Regions from separate parts of the Pectobacterium wasabiae CFBP 3304 genome, predicted to be linked through region 2. Evidence: predicted binding sites of a transcription regulator. Region 2 holds the regulator's gene; each other region holds the start of a gene.
What was found. The regulator Fur, encoded in region 2, represses iron uptake genes when iron is present. The targets are predictions, from matches to a motif close to ATAATAATGAGAACNACTATCAA.
Positions count from the first base shown of each region.

Region 1 (5,351 bases), 2.5 Mb from region 2:
CAATCGGTAGCATGATGACCTCCGGTGTTAATAAAGTAATGGATAGAGAGAGTGAAAAATGTGCACTGCGCGAGAGTACCAAGGGGTAAAATTGGCAGTTTTAATTAAGTGACAACAATCAAATAAAAAATGAAATAACCAAAAAAAATCATTATTTATTGTGATACAACTCCCATTTAAAGTCGTTATGCGTCATCCTTTTAGCGCTATCGAAAAAAAATAAAAAAATAGCGACTGCGCATTACAATGACCGAATATGACCGAATGTGTGTATTTGACCGTTTTATCTTGTTGCAGTTCGTTAACAAAAAACATCGTCTTGCCTCATCCCTCTCGCCGGAGCAACAGGAAAGGATAAAACGATAGACGTAAGGGGTGGGAAAGGGGAAAAGGCTTTATGCCGCGCGGGCTAATTGATGGGAAACACCACGCGCCTAACGGGTGGTGTTGCCAAAATACGGGAGTGACAACACGATCGCATGTCTGCCACGATCAGTGCAGGACGAACTCGCGGTACTTTTCCACCAATGTTAAAAAGTCGTCAAGACCGCATAAAGACAGGCTCTCTTCATCGTAATAACTCATGCCTTCCTCCAGTTCATCCGTGGTGAAAGACAGTTGATTTGCCTGAACCATCACTTCTTCTTCATCCAGCAATAACGTGTATTCGTGGCCCACGCGTCGCCACTGCCGTTCACTGCCTGCAACGGAACGCGCAGCATCTTCGACATCAGCCAGTACCGCCAGTTGGCCTTTCACTTCCTCATTGAACCAGTGCCCAATCGCTTCATGTCCCATCGACATACGAACGATGACCTGGCCCGTCACATCCCGCAAAAATTCATAGTCCATGATGTCATCCTCACTGTGATGTTTCTTATGTTCAGTCTAGTGCTCCAATTGCTCTCTCACCGTGACCACTGGCAAAACGCGAGATTATTTTTACACAGGAACCGCGACGTATGGCGAGATATGATAACGTGATTGCCCGTAACACGACCAGATGCCGACTCATTTCTTACGCTTCAGGAAAAACAGACTGCGATGCACAAAACCATTCAACGGCGTATTTATGCCATCCTGGCGATTGTTTTCAGCATTTTTCTCAACGGCTGTGACAACGAGGAAAAGACCGAGCGCACACCTGCCGCCCCCGCTCATCATGAGGGCTGGCCTCGGACGTTCCAGACGCTCAAAGGACCTTTAACGTTGCAACAACCGCCACTGCGCATCGTCTCAACCAGCGTGACGATCAGCGGTACGCTGCTGGCGATTAATGCGCCGCTGATTGCTTCCGGTGCCACCAGCCCACGCAGCGCCGTTGCCGATAGCAAAGGCTTTTTTTCTCAGTGGAGCCAGTTAGCTGAGGAGCGAGGCGTTAAGCCGCTGTATATTACCGAGCCTAACGCGGAAGCCATCGCTGCCGCTGCGCCTGACCTGATTGTGATTGCCGCAACAGGGGGAGATTCAGCGCTAAAGCTCTATGAACAACTGTCAGTAATTGCGCCAACGCTGGTGATTGATTACGGAGATAAAAGCTGGCAGGAACTTGCGCAACAACTCAGTCAGATTACGGGACACGAAGCCGATGCACACGCGGTTATCACTCGTTTTGAACAACGGGTGAATGCGGTCAAAAACGCGATTCAGCTACCTCCTCAACCAGTGTCCGCACTGGTTTATTATGAGGATGGGCGCGGTGTTAACCTTTGGACAGACGCCTCCGCACAGGGGCAATTGCTACATGAGTTGGGCTTCCAGCTTGCCACGCCGCCGGCCTGGCTTAAAACGGAAACGTCTCAGGGCAAGCGGCAGGACATCGTGCAAGTTTCCGGTGAAAATATGGCAGATAGCCTAACCGGTCGCTCATTATTGCTATTTTCGGCTGATGAAAACGTGGTTAAAAAGATGCTTGCCAACCCCTTCCTCCGCTATCTGGAACCGGTCATGCAACAGCAGGCATGGGCGATGGGGCCTGATACGTTCCGTCTGGATTATTACAGCGCAAGCAACATGCTTGATAATATCGAACGGCATTTCCGTAAACCGTAACGGCCTTCGGTTCGCGGCCAACAGTGGTTGGCCGCAGCGACACACCGTTCGCCTATCACGCTGGGGTGGCGGGCTTTTCCTCTGTCTCATCAGACTGGGTGACAGCATCTGGCTCACCAAAGGTGCATTGCCGCAGTGGCCGCACGAGCAGAGCCAGTAGAATAACTAGCCCTGCGATCCCCCCAAACATCAGAATGCTCATTGCAGGGGCGAATATCCTTCCCATAAAACCAAGCCCCAATGCTCCCACCGAATCCCCCGTCACATCCTGTGCCGTCACCAGACTATTCACCCGCCCAAGAAGAGGGTCCGGCGTGTGAGTCTGAATTAAGGTAAATTGCAATAGCCCGGTAATCGCATGTAAATAGCCATAACATACCAACGCCAACAGCGCGGGGACGAGATGCCCCACCAGCCCTAGCGACGCCACCGATAAGAACGCCCCGCTGGCACACAGCAACAGAATCAAACCAGGACGCGCCACGCCAGATACCCATCCGCTGGTAAACGCCCCCAGCATCGCGCCCAGCGGCACGGCGGAAAACATCAGCCCGACCGCCGACGGCCCTGCATGATAAACATCATTCGCTAACGTAGGGAAAAGGATGCGCATCGCGCCGATAACACTGACTAACATGCCGATCAGCACCACCCACCCGACGACACGATGCGAACATACAAACCTCACACCACCGATTAAGGCACGCAGTGGCGGTTCCGGCTCACTCGTTGCAGGGCGTAACGACGGCAAACGCACCAACGGAATCAGGGTGGCCAGCGTCCCAATAGCAGCAATAGCAAAATTCCAACCGACACCGCCCGCGACAATGATCACTCCGCCCAGTGCGGGTGAAAGGATGGAGCCCAAACGGACGGTCAACATGCTCAATGCGCCCGCTGCGGGCAAATTTTCCCGCCCGACCAAAATCGGAATAACCGCCATTAACGCCGTCATCCCCAGCGCACCGAAAAAACCATCCCATGCTGCCAGCACATAGAGCGCAAGTAACGACGGCGTATCAGAAAATCCGTTAATGCTGAGCGCGACGAATCCCAAGCCACAGGTGCCGCGCGCAAATAGAATCAGTTTACGGCGATCGAAACGGTCAGCCAGTACACCGCCCAGAATCAGGCCAATAAACATCCCAATACCGTCAAGCGCCACGGCCATCCCCACCTGAAAGGTCGAGCCCGTCATTGCCTGCACCTGAATCGGTACACCAACGGACAGCATACCCAGCGCGAAAACAGACAGCATTCGAGCAATAAAAATCGCGCGAAAATTCGCGTTGGTTTTCAACAGACTGAAGTCAAGAAAAACGGAGGATTTGGCCATAGATTTCCCGCGTGAAAGCCACACCAGCGTGAACGAAACCGTCCCTCATCCAGCGACAAGTTCACGGTTACCCCGCTGTAGGTCAATGTATTTACAAGGAAGGACATGCTACCATAGTAAAAAGACAATACTAATGATAGTAATTATCACACTCATTTACTCAGAAGGGAGTCGCATTGAGGATGCCCGTTTATCCTTCCAGCGTAGCGAATCGCACATCATACGATCCTCGCAGGGTTGATATTCGACGCTGGCGTGGTGTCACACTATGTTTACTGCTCATCACGCTCGGTGCCATTGCCAGCCTAATGCTGGGTGCAAAATCCATTGCACCGGAAACCGTGTGGATGAGCCTGACAGGCCAGCTCCACAACGCAGACAGTATTATTATTCTCGACGCCCGTTTACCGCGCACGCTGGCAGGCATCATTGCCGGGATCGCGCTCGGCGGTTCCGGCGCGCTCATACAAGCGCTGACCCGCAATCCCCTCGCCGATCCAGGTATTCTTGGCGTCAACGCGGGTGCCAGTTTCGCCATTGTCATGGGCATCATTTGGTTCGGTATCACCGACATGGCTTCCTGGCTTGGATTTGCCTGGCTCGGCGTTTTGGTGACCAGCGTGGTGGTATGGGTTATCGGCTCGCTCAGCGGTGGGCGCGTTAACCCCATTCGCTTAACGTTGACTGGTGTCGCCCTCAGCGCCGTACTCACGGGCATCACGTCTTCGGTTTCGCTATTGAATCCCGATGCATTTGACCAAATGCGCATGTGGGAGGCGGGTACGCTGGATATTCGTTCCCTGCATAACATTGCACTGGTCGCCCCCATTGTATTGCTGGGAGGTGGATTAGCGTTAATCATCGCCCGCGCGCTCAATGCATTAAGCATGGGTGACGACATCGCGACCGCCCTCGGCACCCGCACCGTATTAATCCGCTCCGTCGCCGTGATCGCCATCATGTTGATGTGCGGTTCGGCAACCGCGTTGGTCGGGCCTATCGGTTTTGTTGGCTTGATGATCCCGCATATCGCTCGCTGGTGGGCAGGACCAGACCAGCGCTGGATCGTATTTTATTCGATGCTGCTCGCCCCAGTGCTGTTATTGTGCGCCGATATTCTCGCCCGCCTACTGGCACCGAGTGAACTGCGCGTTTCGATCATAACCGCATTTATCGGCGCGCCCGTACTGATTTGGCTGGTTCGCCGCCACAACATAGTAGGAAACGAGCGATGAGCCATTACGCGCGTCATCGCCGGGCTGTCTACAGCCAACTCCCACGCCACATCGTTCTCATTAACAGCCTGCTGCTGCTGTTATGCCTGCTGTTGTTCGCACTGGCAGTCAGTCTCGGCGCACTGCAACTCCCACCGCTTGATATATGGCGCATATTTATGGGTGCTCCTTCTGTCGGCGCTACCGTCATCACCGAATGGCGCGCACCGCGTGCGCTCTCCGCGCTGCTGTTGGGCGCAGGATTGGGCGTCAGCGGCGCAATATTTCAGTCTATCAGCCGTAACCCATTAGGCAGCCCGGATATCATCGGCTTCAATACCGGTGCCTACACCGGCGCACTCATCGTGATCATCTTATTACAAGGTAATGGGTATGAAATCGCGAGCGGTGCGATGTTGGGTGGTATCGCCACCGCAGCCCTGGTTTATCTGCTCATCTGGCGTAAGGGAGTCACCGGGTTCCGCTTAATCCTTATCGGGATCGCCATCAGTGCCATGCTATCGGCCTTCAATACCTGGCTTATTGTCACAGGTTCACTGGAAAATGCGATGACGGCCGCGCTCTGGGGAACCGGCTCATTGAACGGCATGACGTGGATGAAAGCACAGCCGGCCATCATCCTGATCCCCTTGACTATTATCGGCACATTGTTGCTGCGCACGCGTCTGAAACTGCTAGAAATGGGGGATGACAGCGCCAGATCGCTGGGTGTTAACGCCGAAGCCAGC
Region 1 covers NZ_CP015750.1:814,432-819,782, forward strand. The annotation lists gene A7983_RS03675 (DeoR/GlpR family DNA-binding transcription regulator) at 1-13, opposite strand, end outside; gene yacL (protein YacL) at 493-852, opposite strand; gene fepB (Fe2+-enterobactin ABC transporter substrate-binding protein) at 1,045-2,052, shown strand; gene entS (enterobactin transporter EntS) at 2,108-3,388, opposite strand; gene fepD (Fe(3+)-siderophore ABC transporter permease) at 3,571-4,623, shown strand; gene A7983_RS03700 (FecCD family ABC transporter permease) at 4,620-5,351, shown strand, end outside.
Region 1: fepD (Fe(3+)-siderophore ABC transporter permease) is a predicted target of Fur. The motif match lies at 3,516-3,538, and genes of this name have one in related genera.

Region 2 (5,351 bases):
GGCATTTTGCTGCGTTACGCTGTCCATTTCCGCCACAGCCTGACCAACCTGTGCGATGCCTTTGCTCTGTTCTTCCGATGCCGAGGCAATTTCACCCATAATATCGGTCACGTTGGTAACCGCGCGGACGATATCCTGCATGGTGTCACCTGCATCGCTAACCAGATTAGAGCCGGTATCCACGCAGCGAACCGATTCAGAAATCAGCCCTTCAATCTCTTTCGCCGCCTGCGCACTACGCTGCGCCAAGCTACGTACTTCCCCGGCTACCACGGCAAAACCACGCCCTTGTTCGCCCGCACGCGCCGCTTCTACCGCCGCGTTCAGCGCCAGAATATTGGTCTGGAAAGCAATGCCGTTAATCACGGTGGTGATTTCTGCAATTTTTCTTGAGCTGCCAGAGATTTCAGCCATGGTTTTCACCACGTTCTCAACTATTTCACCGCCCTTCTTCGCCGTTGTTGAGGCTTGCAGTGCCAGTTGACTGGCATGGTTGGCGTTTTCGGCGTTCTGTTTCACCGTCGCCGTCAGTTGCTCCATGCTAGCAGCGGTTTCTTCCAGCGCGGAAGCCTGCTCTTCGGTACGTGATGACAGATCGTTGTTACCCGCTGCGATCTCAGAAGCTCCCTGATAGATGGAGTCCGTGCTGTTTCTGATGGTACTAACGGTGCTCGCCAAACTCCCCTGCATTTCACGCAGCAGTGGAAATAGGCGGCCAACGCAGTTATTACCAAAGTCCAGAATCGGTTTACCCAGATGACCAGAGGCAATCACGCTAAAGTGATAGCGCAGGTCATTCAACGGGCGAACCAAGCACACCACCAGATAGCGATCGGTTAGGAACAGCATGATAAGGCCGATAAACAGCCCGCTCAGCAAAATGTTCTGTCCAACCGTGGTGATTTGTTCAAAGCGAACCCCCGCTGCAGCGAATTTCTCTGCGCTGGCGTTACTGAATGCGGATAGGGACGCGCCAAACTGGCGACTCAATGGCGGCACAACATTCTTGGCCTGATTTTGGTAATCATCCAGCGCGTTGGCAACGGCCTTTTGATAAAGCGGTTCAACGCCTTGAACAACCAGATTATTCCAGTCACGACTGACAGCCTGCACCAGAGCATTATCCAGGCTCGCATGATCGATGGCATTAAACGCCACCAAATCAGTCTTTAGTTTATCCAGCGCGACGAGTGCAGAGGCCTGCTCTTTATCAGCAGTCGCATTATCACCACTGCGACGCGCATCTACCGCGCGCGCCAGACGGGTCACCATACGAAAGTATTGATCGTTGCCCTGGTTGATGAAATTCATGTTCTGAACCAGCAAGGTGCTGGTTTTTGAGGTTGCAGTCATCTCTTTAAAAGAGAACAGGGTATATATCGATACGCCCCCCCAAAGAACGCAAAAAATGCCCAGCACCCATAGCATAGCGGTTCTGATGGCAATATTTTTAATAAGTCTCATAGCTCACTCCAAATCAGGAAAATGGTTAAAAAGATTTTTATCGCTAATCAACCAATATGAATCAGAAAATTCACACAATAAAACAGACCACTTCTCCCTAGCGTTCACATTTCACCAAGTTGAAAACTCAAAAACCACGCTAGTTCATCGGCTAAATACAGAGAATATTTAGCACTCTTGCTATATTTATTAATATAATTTTTCACACTGAGAATGAATTCACCTATTTTTATAAATATACGGTTTTTAATCAGAGGGTTGAAAGCAAAGCGACGGCCACCCGCGTCCCTTGTGCGCTGGCGTGGATACGCACTTAGACGGAGAAGCAATTTACGCATCATTTTCATTTTATTCTTTAACATCAAAAGCTAAAGATTTCTTCTTCAAGGCTGCATCGTTTCAGCTACAAATGGTTATAATTCTTATCTTCTTTTATTAGGAATATTCCCTAAAAATGTTACAAATTTTCAATTCAGTAAAAACATTATCTTTTGTATGCATTTTAATTTCCCAGAGTAGAGATGTATCGTTCCGTGACTTTCATTTCTGACAAAAAGAAGTCTGCTTTTAATTACAACTGAAACGAACCATGAAATAAAAATACCATTCATAAAAAATGAAACATCATTGCAAATAAATAACCTTGGTAGTGTTAGGGCTATGCGTGTCTGATCTCGAAAGGTAATATGACCATACTATTACCATGGGTAATTTAGCACCAGAAGATCAGCGCTTCGTTCCTTTTATCGCCCCCCGCATTTTGCATGCTCTTGATTTACGCCTCCGTACCGATACGAGTTTCTCCTAATGTGAGTGTCTGTTATTATTAACAGATAAGTGGGTGAAATATTACACCATACCATTAAGAATCAAGAGGTTATTCAATTCATGGCACTCATCGGAATATTCTTTGGCAGTGATACGGGCAACACGGAAAACATCGCCAAAACGATCCAACAGCAGTTAGGCACCAACGTTGCTGATGTTCATGACATCGCCAAAAGTAGCAAAGAAGACCTAGAAGGTTTCGATATTCTGCTGTTAGGTATTCCAACCTGGTATTACGGTGAAGCTCAGTGCGATTGGGATGACTTCTTCCCTTCGTTGGAAGAGGTTGATTTCACCGGAAAATTGGTTGCTCTGTTTGGCTGCGGCGATCAGGAAGACTATGCGGAATACTTCTGTGATGCCATGGGGACTATTCGCGACATCATTGAACCTCGCGGAGCGACGATTGTCGGTCACTGGCCAACAGAAGGTTATTACTTTGAAGCGTCTAAAGGACTTGCCGACGATAATCACTTCATTGGTTTGGCTATCGATGAAGACCGTCAGCCTGAATTGACCAGCGAGCGCGTGACGACGTGGGTGAAACAGATCGGCGATGAACTGAATCTGAAAGAGCTGGTTGGCTAAGCCATTTTGGCTCTGATAATTCCTATCAGAGCCAAAATAGTATCGATAGGTAAAACCTTTCACAATAATTGACACATTTTTTTAACTTCTATCAGTAAACCTGTACAATAATCCCATCGGTTTTATACGCGCTTTACCTTTTCCTCATTCATCAACAACGGATTGCGTTGTATATCAATAGTGTGAGTGGGGACAATATTGTTAACATTCCCTTGTTTTCATTTTGTATGCGCGGTTCTATAATTGAGACGCGTTTGCATTTTTTGAGCCGACCGATGTCATAGGCTAGGCAGCCTCCATTGATAAGTAAGCTACAGGACTAAACCCGCATGACTGACAACAATACCGCATTGAAGAAGGCCGGCTTGAAAGTCACTCTTCCAAGACTGAAAATACTGGAAGTGTTACAGGATCCTGTCTGTCATCACGTCAGTGCGGAAGATTTATATAAGAGACTGATTGATATGGGCGAAGAGATTGGTCTTGCTACCGTCTATCGCGTACTCAACCAGTTTGATGATGCTGGTATCGTAACCCGTCATAACTTCGAAGGTGGCAAATCCGTCTTTGAATTGACGCAGCAGCATCATCACGACCACTTAATTTGCCTCGACTGTGGCAAAGTCATTGAATTCCGCGATGAATCTATCGAAGCACGTCAGCGTGAGATCGCAGAAAGACACGGCATTAAACTGACCAACCACAGTTTGTATCTCTATGGGCATTGCAGTGAAGGGGATTGTCGAGAAGACGAAACCCTGCATGAGTCCACACGATAAATCGACCGCATAAAAAAATAAAACCGCCGAGGCGGTTTTATTTTTATCTTCTACTTCGTGACTTTAGCCAACCCAAGTATCGCGCAGCCCGACCGTTCGGTTAAACACCAGATGTTCTGTACTGGAGTAAACACGATCGGCACAGAAGTAACCTTCGCGCTCAAACTGATACGCCTTCTCTACTTCCGCTTGTGCCAAACTCGCTTCGACAAAACCTTGCGTAACTTTCAGTGAGTCTGGGTTAATCGTCGACAGGAAATCATCCGCCGCGCCAGGATTTGCCACACTGAATAAACGATCGTACAAACGGAATTCTGCTGGCACGCCATGCGCCGTAGAGACCCAGTGGATAACCCCCTTCACTTTACGGCCGTCAGCCGGATCTTTGCTCAGCGTTTCCGCATCATAGCTGCAATAGATCGTAGTGATAGTGCCCTGCTCGTCTTTTTCAATGCGATCGGCTTTGATCACATAGGCATTACGCAGACGAACTTCTTTACCCAACACCAGACGTTTGTACTGCTTGTTGGCTTCTTCACGGAAATCAGCGCGATCGATGTAAACTTCACGGCTGAATGCCACCTGACGTGAGCCCATTTCCGGCTTATTAGGATGGTTTGGCATCGCAACAAACTCTTCGTGCCCAGCGGGCAGATTCTCGATCACGACCTTGACCGGATCTAGCACTGCCATCGCACGCGGAGCATTTTCATTCAGATCGTCACGGATGCAGGATTCAAGCGCGGCCATTTCCACGTTATTGTCCTGCTTCGTTACGCCGATGCGCACACAGAATTCACGGACGGAAGCCGCACTATAGCCACGACGACGCAGGCCTGAGATGGTCGGCATACGCGGGTCATCCCAGCCTTCAACCACATTTTCCACGACCAGTTGATTCAGCTTACGCTTGGACATAATCGCGTATTCAAGATTGAGGCGGGAGAATTCGTACTGACGTGGGTGGCAAGGAATCGTGATGTTATCCAGAACCCAGTCGTACAGACGGCGGTTATCTTGGAATTCCAACGTACACAGAGAATGCGTGATCCCTTCCAGCGCATCAGAAATGCAGTGGGTGAAGTCATACATTGGGTAGATGCACCACTTGTTGCCGGTCTGGTGATGATCGGCAAACTTAATACGATACAGCACCGGATCACGCATCACGATAAAGGATGATGCCATATCGATTTTTGCACGTAGACAAGCAGTACCTTCTGCAAACCCGCCGTTACGCATTTTTTCAAATAGCGCCAGGTTTTCCTGCACGGTACGATCGCGATAAGGGCTGTTTTTGCCCGGAGCCGTCAACGAACCACGGTATTCACGAATCTGATCGGCCGTCAGCTCATCAACGTAAGCCAGCCCTTTACCGATCAGCTCAACCGCATAAGCGTGCAGTTGATCGAAATAATCAGAAGAATAACGAACGTTACCGCTCCATGAAAAACCCAGCCACTCGACGTCACGTTTGATCGACTCAACGTATTCGATATCTTCTTTTACCGGATTGGTGTCGTCAAAACGCAGGTTGCACTGCCCTTGATAGTCACGCGCGATCCCAAAATTCAGACAAATAGATTTGGCATGCCCAATATGCAGATAACCGTTCGGCTCTGGCGGGAAACGCGTCTGAATATGGTCATGCTTACCGGATGCCAGATCTTCATCAATAATCTGACGGATAAA
Region 2 covers NZ_CP015750.1:3,345,522-3,350,872, reverse strand. The annotation lists gene A7983_RS15135 (methyl-accepting chemotaxis protein) at 1-1,464, opposite strand, end outside; gene A7983_RS15130 (hypothetical protein) at 1,569-1,811, opposite strand; gene fldA (flavodoxin FldA) at 2,353-2,880, shown strand; gene fur (ferric iron uptake transcriptional regulator) at 3,210-3,659, shown strand; gene glnS (glutamine--tRNA ligase) at 3,723-5,351, opposite strand, start outside.

Region 3 (5,351 bases), 1.2 Mb from region 2:
GGTACAGCGTCAGGTCGATGGCTTGATCGTCGCTTCCAGCCTGTTGAGCGATGTCGAGTATCAAAAAATTAATCAGCAACTGCCCGTTGTACAATTTGACCGGGTTATTGGTGATTCCACGCTGCCGATGGTGATTTCCGAAGCGGTAGAATCCACGGCGGAAATGGTCGAGCGTATCGCCCGTCAGCACCGTGATGAGTTCTATTTCCTTGGCGGCCAGCCTCGTATTTCTCCGACTCGCCATCGTCTGGAAGGCTTCCAGCTTGGGCTGACGCGTGCTGGTATCGACTGCCAGCCAGAGTGGATCCTTCACGGCAGCTATCACCCCAGTGCGGGTTATGAAATGTTTGCTCAACTGTGTGCGACGCTGGGGCGTCCGCCAAAAGCGCTGTTTGTAGCCGCCTGCGGCCTGATGGAAGGCGTGCTGCGCTATATGAACCAGCATAACCTGATGGGAAGCGGTATCCGGCTGTGCTGCTTTGACGATCACTATCTGTTCGATTGTTTACCGCTGAAGATCGATACCGTGGCACAGGACTGTGAAAATCTGGCGCGCAACAGCTTTGAAATGATTACAAGTTTGATTGCGCAACAGCCGCTTGAAGAAGATCGGCGCTATATCCCGACGCGTATTCATTGGCGTCACCCTGACTCACGGGCATAGTTCAAAACGGTTCTCAAGCGGCTATTCGCTACAATCACCTCATTGCTAGCAGGTCTATGGCGTCTTTTGTTATTAATGCCGAATAACCCCGTCCCGACGGCTTGACCGATCGGAAAGTTAAGGGTTGCATTGATAGCAATAATGCGGAATCATTTTGTCTAAGCATGATGGTCAAGGAAGACGCTAGGTTCACCTGAATGATAAATAAGGTAATTAATAAGACACGGATTGCCCATGGCTTCGAGAAAAAGCATGAAGCCGGCCTCACGAGCTTCTACATGCGTGAGTCAAGCTCAGCGCACATCCGTAAACTGCACGAGCTTTCCACTCCTGCCAACCTAGATACTGAGATCAGCCAGTCAACCCACGGCGCGTTCCTCAGTCACCCTGCGTTCAAAGAAAATTGCAATTTCATCCATATCCACCGCCTAAGCGGGCATAGTTTAACGCCGCGAAGAGCTGATATTTGTGCTCGAAGAGGGCATAACCGCTTCAAAAACAGGCATCACCACATGTAGCGCATCACCCAAGGGCGTCTAACGGTAGCCCTGATGTGACGGCATAACCATCATATATCACGACCAAAGAAAAGGGAGATTCACATGAACGTTCGCACTATCCGGACACCCGTTAGGCTGGCCGCGCTCGTTGCCGCCACCATCGGCTTAACGGCCTGCGAAGACAAGCCCGACGTAGCAGCAGCACCAGACCAGCCCGCTTCTGCCACCGCCACAACAGCACCCGCACCCGCACCCGCAGCGAAACCTCAGGTGGATGCTAACCAGAAGCTCAATATCTACATCCAATGCTTCAACGCCACCCATGTTTCCGCCAACAAAGCGATGGAGCGGTACGCATCTTGGGTAAAAGACATGAAAGCTGGTCCTACGGGCAAGGAGCGCGTCATTTACGGCATCTACTCGGTATCGGAATCCAGCCTGAAAGACTGTAGCGAGCCCGTTGTCAACGCGGCCCAAAGCGAGCCCGCCATGCCAGCGCTGGACACGGCAGCCAAGGACTACTCCACAGCAGTCACCGCCTGGGGGCAGACGCTGCAGGAAGCCGATACTTACTACAGTCGCGAGAACTATAAAGATGACGCAATGGCACGCGGCAAGGCGATGCACGGCGACATCGTCAAGCACTATGCGGCATTCAACACAGCCAGTCGTCAATTCAATCAAGCCCTGGAAGAAGCCAACGACGAGCGCCAACTGAAGCAACTGGCAGAAATTGAGAAGAGCGAAGGTCGTCAGTTCAATTACTGGTATATGGCTACCATGCTCAGCGCCAAACAACTGGTGAACATGCTGACGCAGGATGACTTCGACATCAATACCGCCACTGCGCGGCTTAAAGCCTATGAAGACAACGCCGACGCACTGATCGAACTGGCCAAGCAGCCCGACACCGTGAAACCCAGGACGTGGTCCGTGATGAATTCACCATTGGAAAATTACCGCATATCCGCCAAAGAGCGCCTGCGCCGCGTGCGCGACAAGACGTCCTACAGCCAAGGTGATCGCATGCTGCTGTCTAATGGCTCTGGCTGGATGGTAAGTGGCAGCGCCGACAAACTCATCAAGAACTACAACTCTCTGATAGAAAGCAGCAACCGCATGCGCTGATTCACGCAGCCACGTTGCATAGAAAGACAACCGCGCGACGAGTTAACCCTGTTGCACGCTTGATAAAGGCTGCGGGAAATGGTGCCTTGGTTGCCTTTCTGAGCGCTGGGCTAGCGGCGCTTTCCCGCATTCATGCGGCACTGGAGTTCACGTCGAAATAAAAAAAGGAATGCGGTTTGGATCTTCACCCCGCATTCCTTCTTAAAACACCACTCTCAACTGTTATTTAGCGGCAGCGGTTTCCGCACCAACCAAACCAACCTTGAGGTAACCCGCTTTACGCAGTGAATCCATCACGCTCATGATGGTTTCATAATCGACGCTTTTATCCGCCTGAAAGAAGATAGTTGTTTCTTTGTTGGCACTGGTTTTCGCATCCAATACCTGAGCCAGAGACTGCTCGTTAATCGCCTCTTCCCCCAGAAACATTTGCTTATCCGCTTTTACTGTCAGATAAAGCGGCTTCTCTGGACGCGGCTGCGGCACGGCTGATGATGCTGGCAGATCGACACGAATATCCACCGTTGCCAGCGGAGCTGCCACCATGAAGATGATCAGCAGAACCAGCATGACGTCAATGAACGGCGTGACGTTGATGTCATGCATTTCACCGTCATCACCTACGTCCTCCTTCAAATGCATCGCCATGACTTAACCCACCCGCAGTTTATGCGCTGCTGAAGACGCCCGGTTATCGTTGCTGGCGGCCACGTCGAGATCGCGGCTTTGCAGCAGCAGCACTTGTGCCGCCACATCACCGACCGTCGCTTTGTAACCAGCAATCGAGCGCGCAAAAACGTTATAGATAACAACCGCAGGGATCGCCGCGACCAGACCAATCGCCGTCGCCAGCAGAGCTTCTGCAATCCCCGGGGCAACTACCGCCAGGTTAGTCGTTTGCGTCTGTGCGATACCGATGAAGCTGTTCATGATGCCCCATACCGTACCGAACAGCCCTACGAACGGTGCAACTGCGCCGACCGTTGCCAGGTAGCCATTACCACGCCCCATATGACGCCCGGTAGCCGCCACACGACGCTCCAGACGAAACGCGGTGCGCTCTTTAATCCCGTTGTTATCATCTGAACGTGCAGAAAGTTCCAGTTCGTTCTGCGCATCCATAACCAATTGCTGCGCTACGCTGCCAGCTTTGAACGCATCCGCCGCCTCCAGCGCATCGTCCAGCGTTTTCACCTGCTCCAGCGCCAGATACTCACGACGCAGGCGACGTTTCGCGCCAGACATTTCGACGCTTTTACTGAAGAAAATCGCCCAGGTAATCACGGAAGCCAGCAGCAAACCGATCATCACCGTTTTCACTACAGCATCAGCGTGCTGGTACATACCCCAGACGGACAAATCGGTTTTCATCAGGTTATTCGTACCCGGCACCGCACTGGCCGGAAGCGTAAGCGCTGACGTCGGCGCGGATGCTTCGGCTGTCACAGGTGCAGGAGAGGATGCCGCAGTTGGTGCCGCATTCTCTGTCGATAACGGCGTCGTTGCCGGAGCCGCAAACGCATTTCCACTTAGTCCCGCCGTACACAGCAGGATAACCAGCACGCTACGGGAAAATGCGCTGAACGCACCACGTTTTTTTTGCCAGGTTGATAACACCTGTTGAGTTGTATTACTGACAGCCGTTTTCACGCTGTGCCTCCACCATTCGTTCTGTACAATAACGCGCACACACCCGCAGGTACTATGCCGCAATAACGCAGCCTGAAATGATACCAAACCCTGAACGAATTGATAGTCGTTCTCATTATTATTTACGTCAGATAACACACTTTTTCTTGCGTTCTGACAGGGTTTTTAGGGGTATTACCTGTATTTCGACGGAAAATGCATAAAGAAGCATGAAGAATTGCATCTAGGAATATATCTGGCAGGCGATAGCGGCAGGTACTCGCCTAAAACACAGCATGATACTGTGAGGTTTTTGTGATCGACATTAAGTTATCACACCATTTCATGGTGGCTGGCGATAAGTTCGATGAAACGAATGGAAACATAAATACACAATAAGACAAATGAAAACATCGTGTTATGCACATTTAGATTGAGAAATCGGGAATAAAAACCCTATAAAACAGCATTTCATATTAGCTTTTTCTTTTGTGACACGAGTCATTCTACGAAGTTGTATAATAGGTTAGCTTAACCCACAGAGAATCCCGACGCGCGCCACGATAATAGCTATACAAGGATGCCGTCTTCTCATCGATGCACCACCATAAATTATTCTATTTTTCATGGGTTAGATTTTTTAATCACCATTTTATTATCGATAATGTCACCCCTACCTCTGGAGATAATTCAATGAAGCTGTCGAAAACATTGATCGGCATTTGTCTGGGTTCTACTGCATTCCTGATGAGCCAAGCGATTCAGGCACAACAAATTAAAGCCTCTGATGTTCACCCTGAAGGTTATCCTAATGTCGTCGCCGTACAGAAAATGGGAGAAAAATTAAAAGCTGCTACAAATGGCAGGCTGGAAATTAAAACCTTCCCCGGCGGTGTATTAGGGGATGAGAAGCAAATGATTGAACAGGCACAGCTCGGTGCGATTGATATTATCCGTGTTTCAATGACGCCCGTTGCCGCTATTTTACCGGAAATCGAAGTCTTCACCCTGCCCTATATTTTCCGTGATGAAGATCATCTGCATAAAGTGCTGGATGGAAAAATCGGTCAGGAAATTGGTGACAAAATTACCCATAGCAGTAAATCAAAATTGGTTTTCCTAGGCTGGATGGACGCGGGAACGCGTAATTTAATCACCAAGCAACCGGTGGCGAAACCAGAAGACCTCAAGGGTATGAAAATTCGCGTTCAAACCAGCCAGGTTGCTCTCGCAACGCTGAAAGCCATGGGCGCTAACGCCATCGCTATGGGCACCAGCGAAGTCTTCAGCGGCATGCAAACCGGCGTGATTGACGGCACCGAAAATAATCCACCAACTTATGTGGCACATAACTACATGCCTGTTGCCAAGAATTTCACCTGGAGTCGCCACTTCATTATTCCTGAGCTATTCCTGTACTCCAAAACCAA
Region 3 covers NZ_CP015750.1:2,193,857-2,199,207, reverse strand. The annotation lists gene A7983_RS09960 (substrate-binding domain-containing protein) at 1-664, shown strand, start outside; gene A7983_RS09950 (YiiG family protein) at 1,267-2,292, shown strand; gene exbD (TonB system transport protein ExbD) at 2,515-2,940, opposite strand; gene exbB (tol-pal system-associated acyl-CoA thioesterase) at 2,944-3,942, opposite strand; gene A7983_RS09935 (TRAP transporter substrate-binding protein) at 4,615-5,351, shown strand, end outside.
Region 3: exbB (tol-pal system-associated acyl-CoA thioesterase) is a predicted target of Fur. The motif match lies at 4,042-4,064, and genes of this name have one in related genera.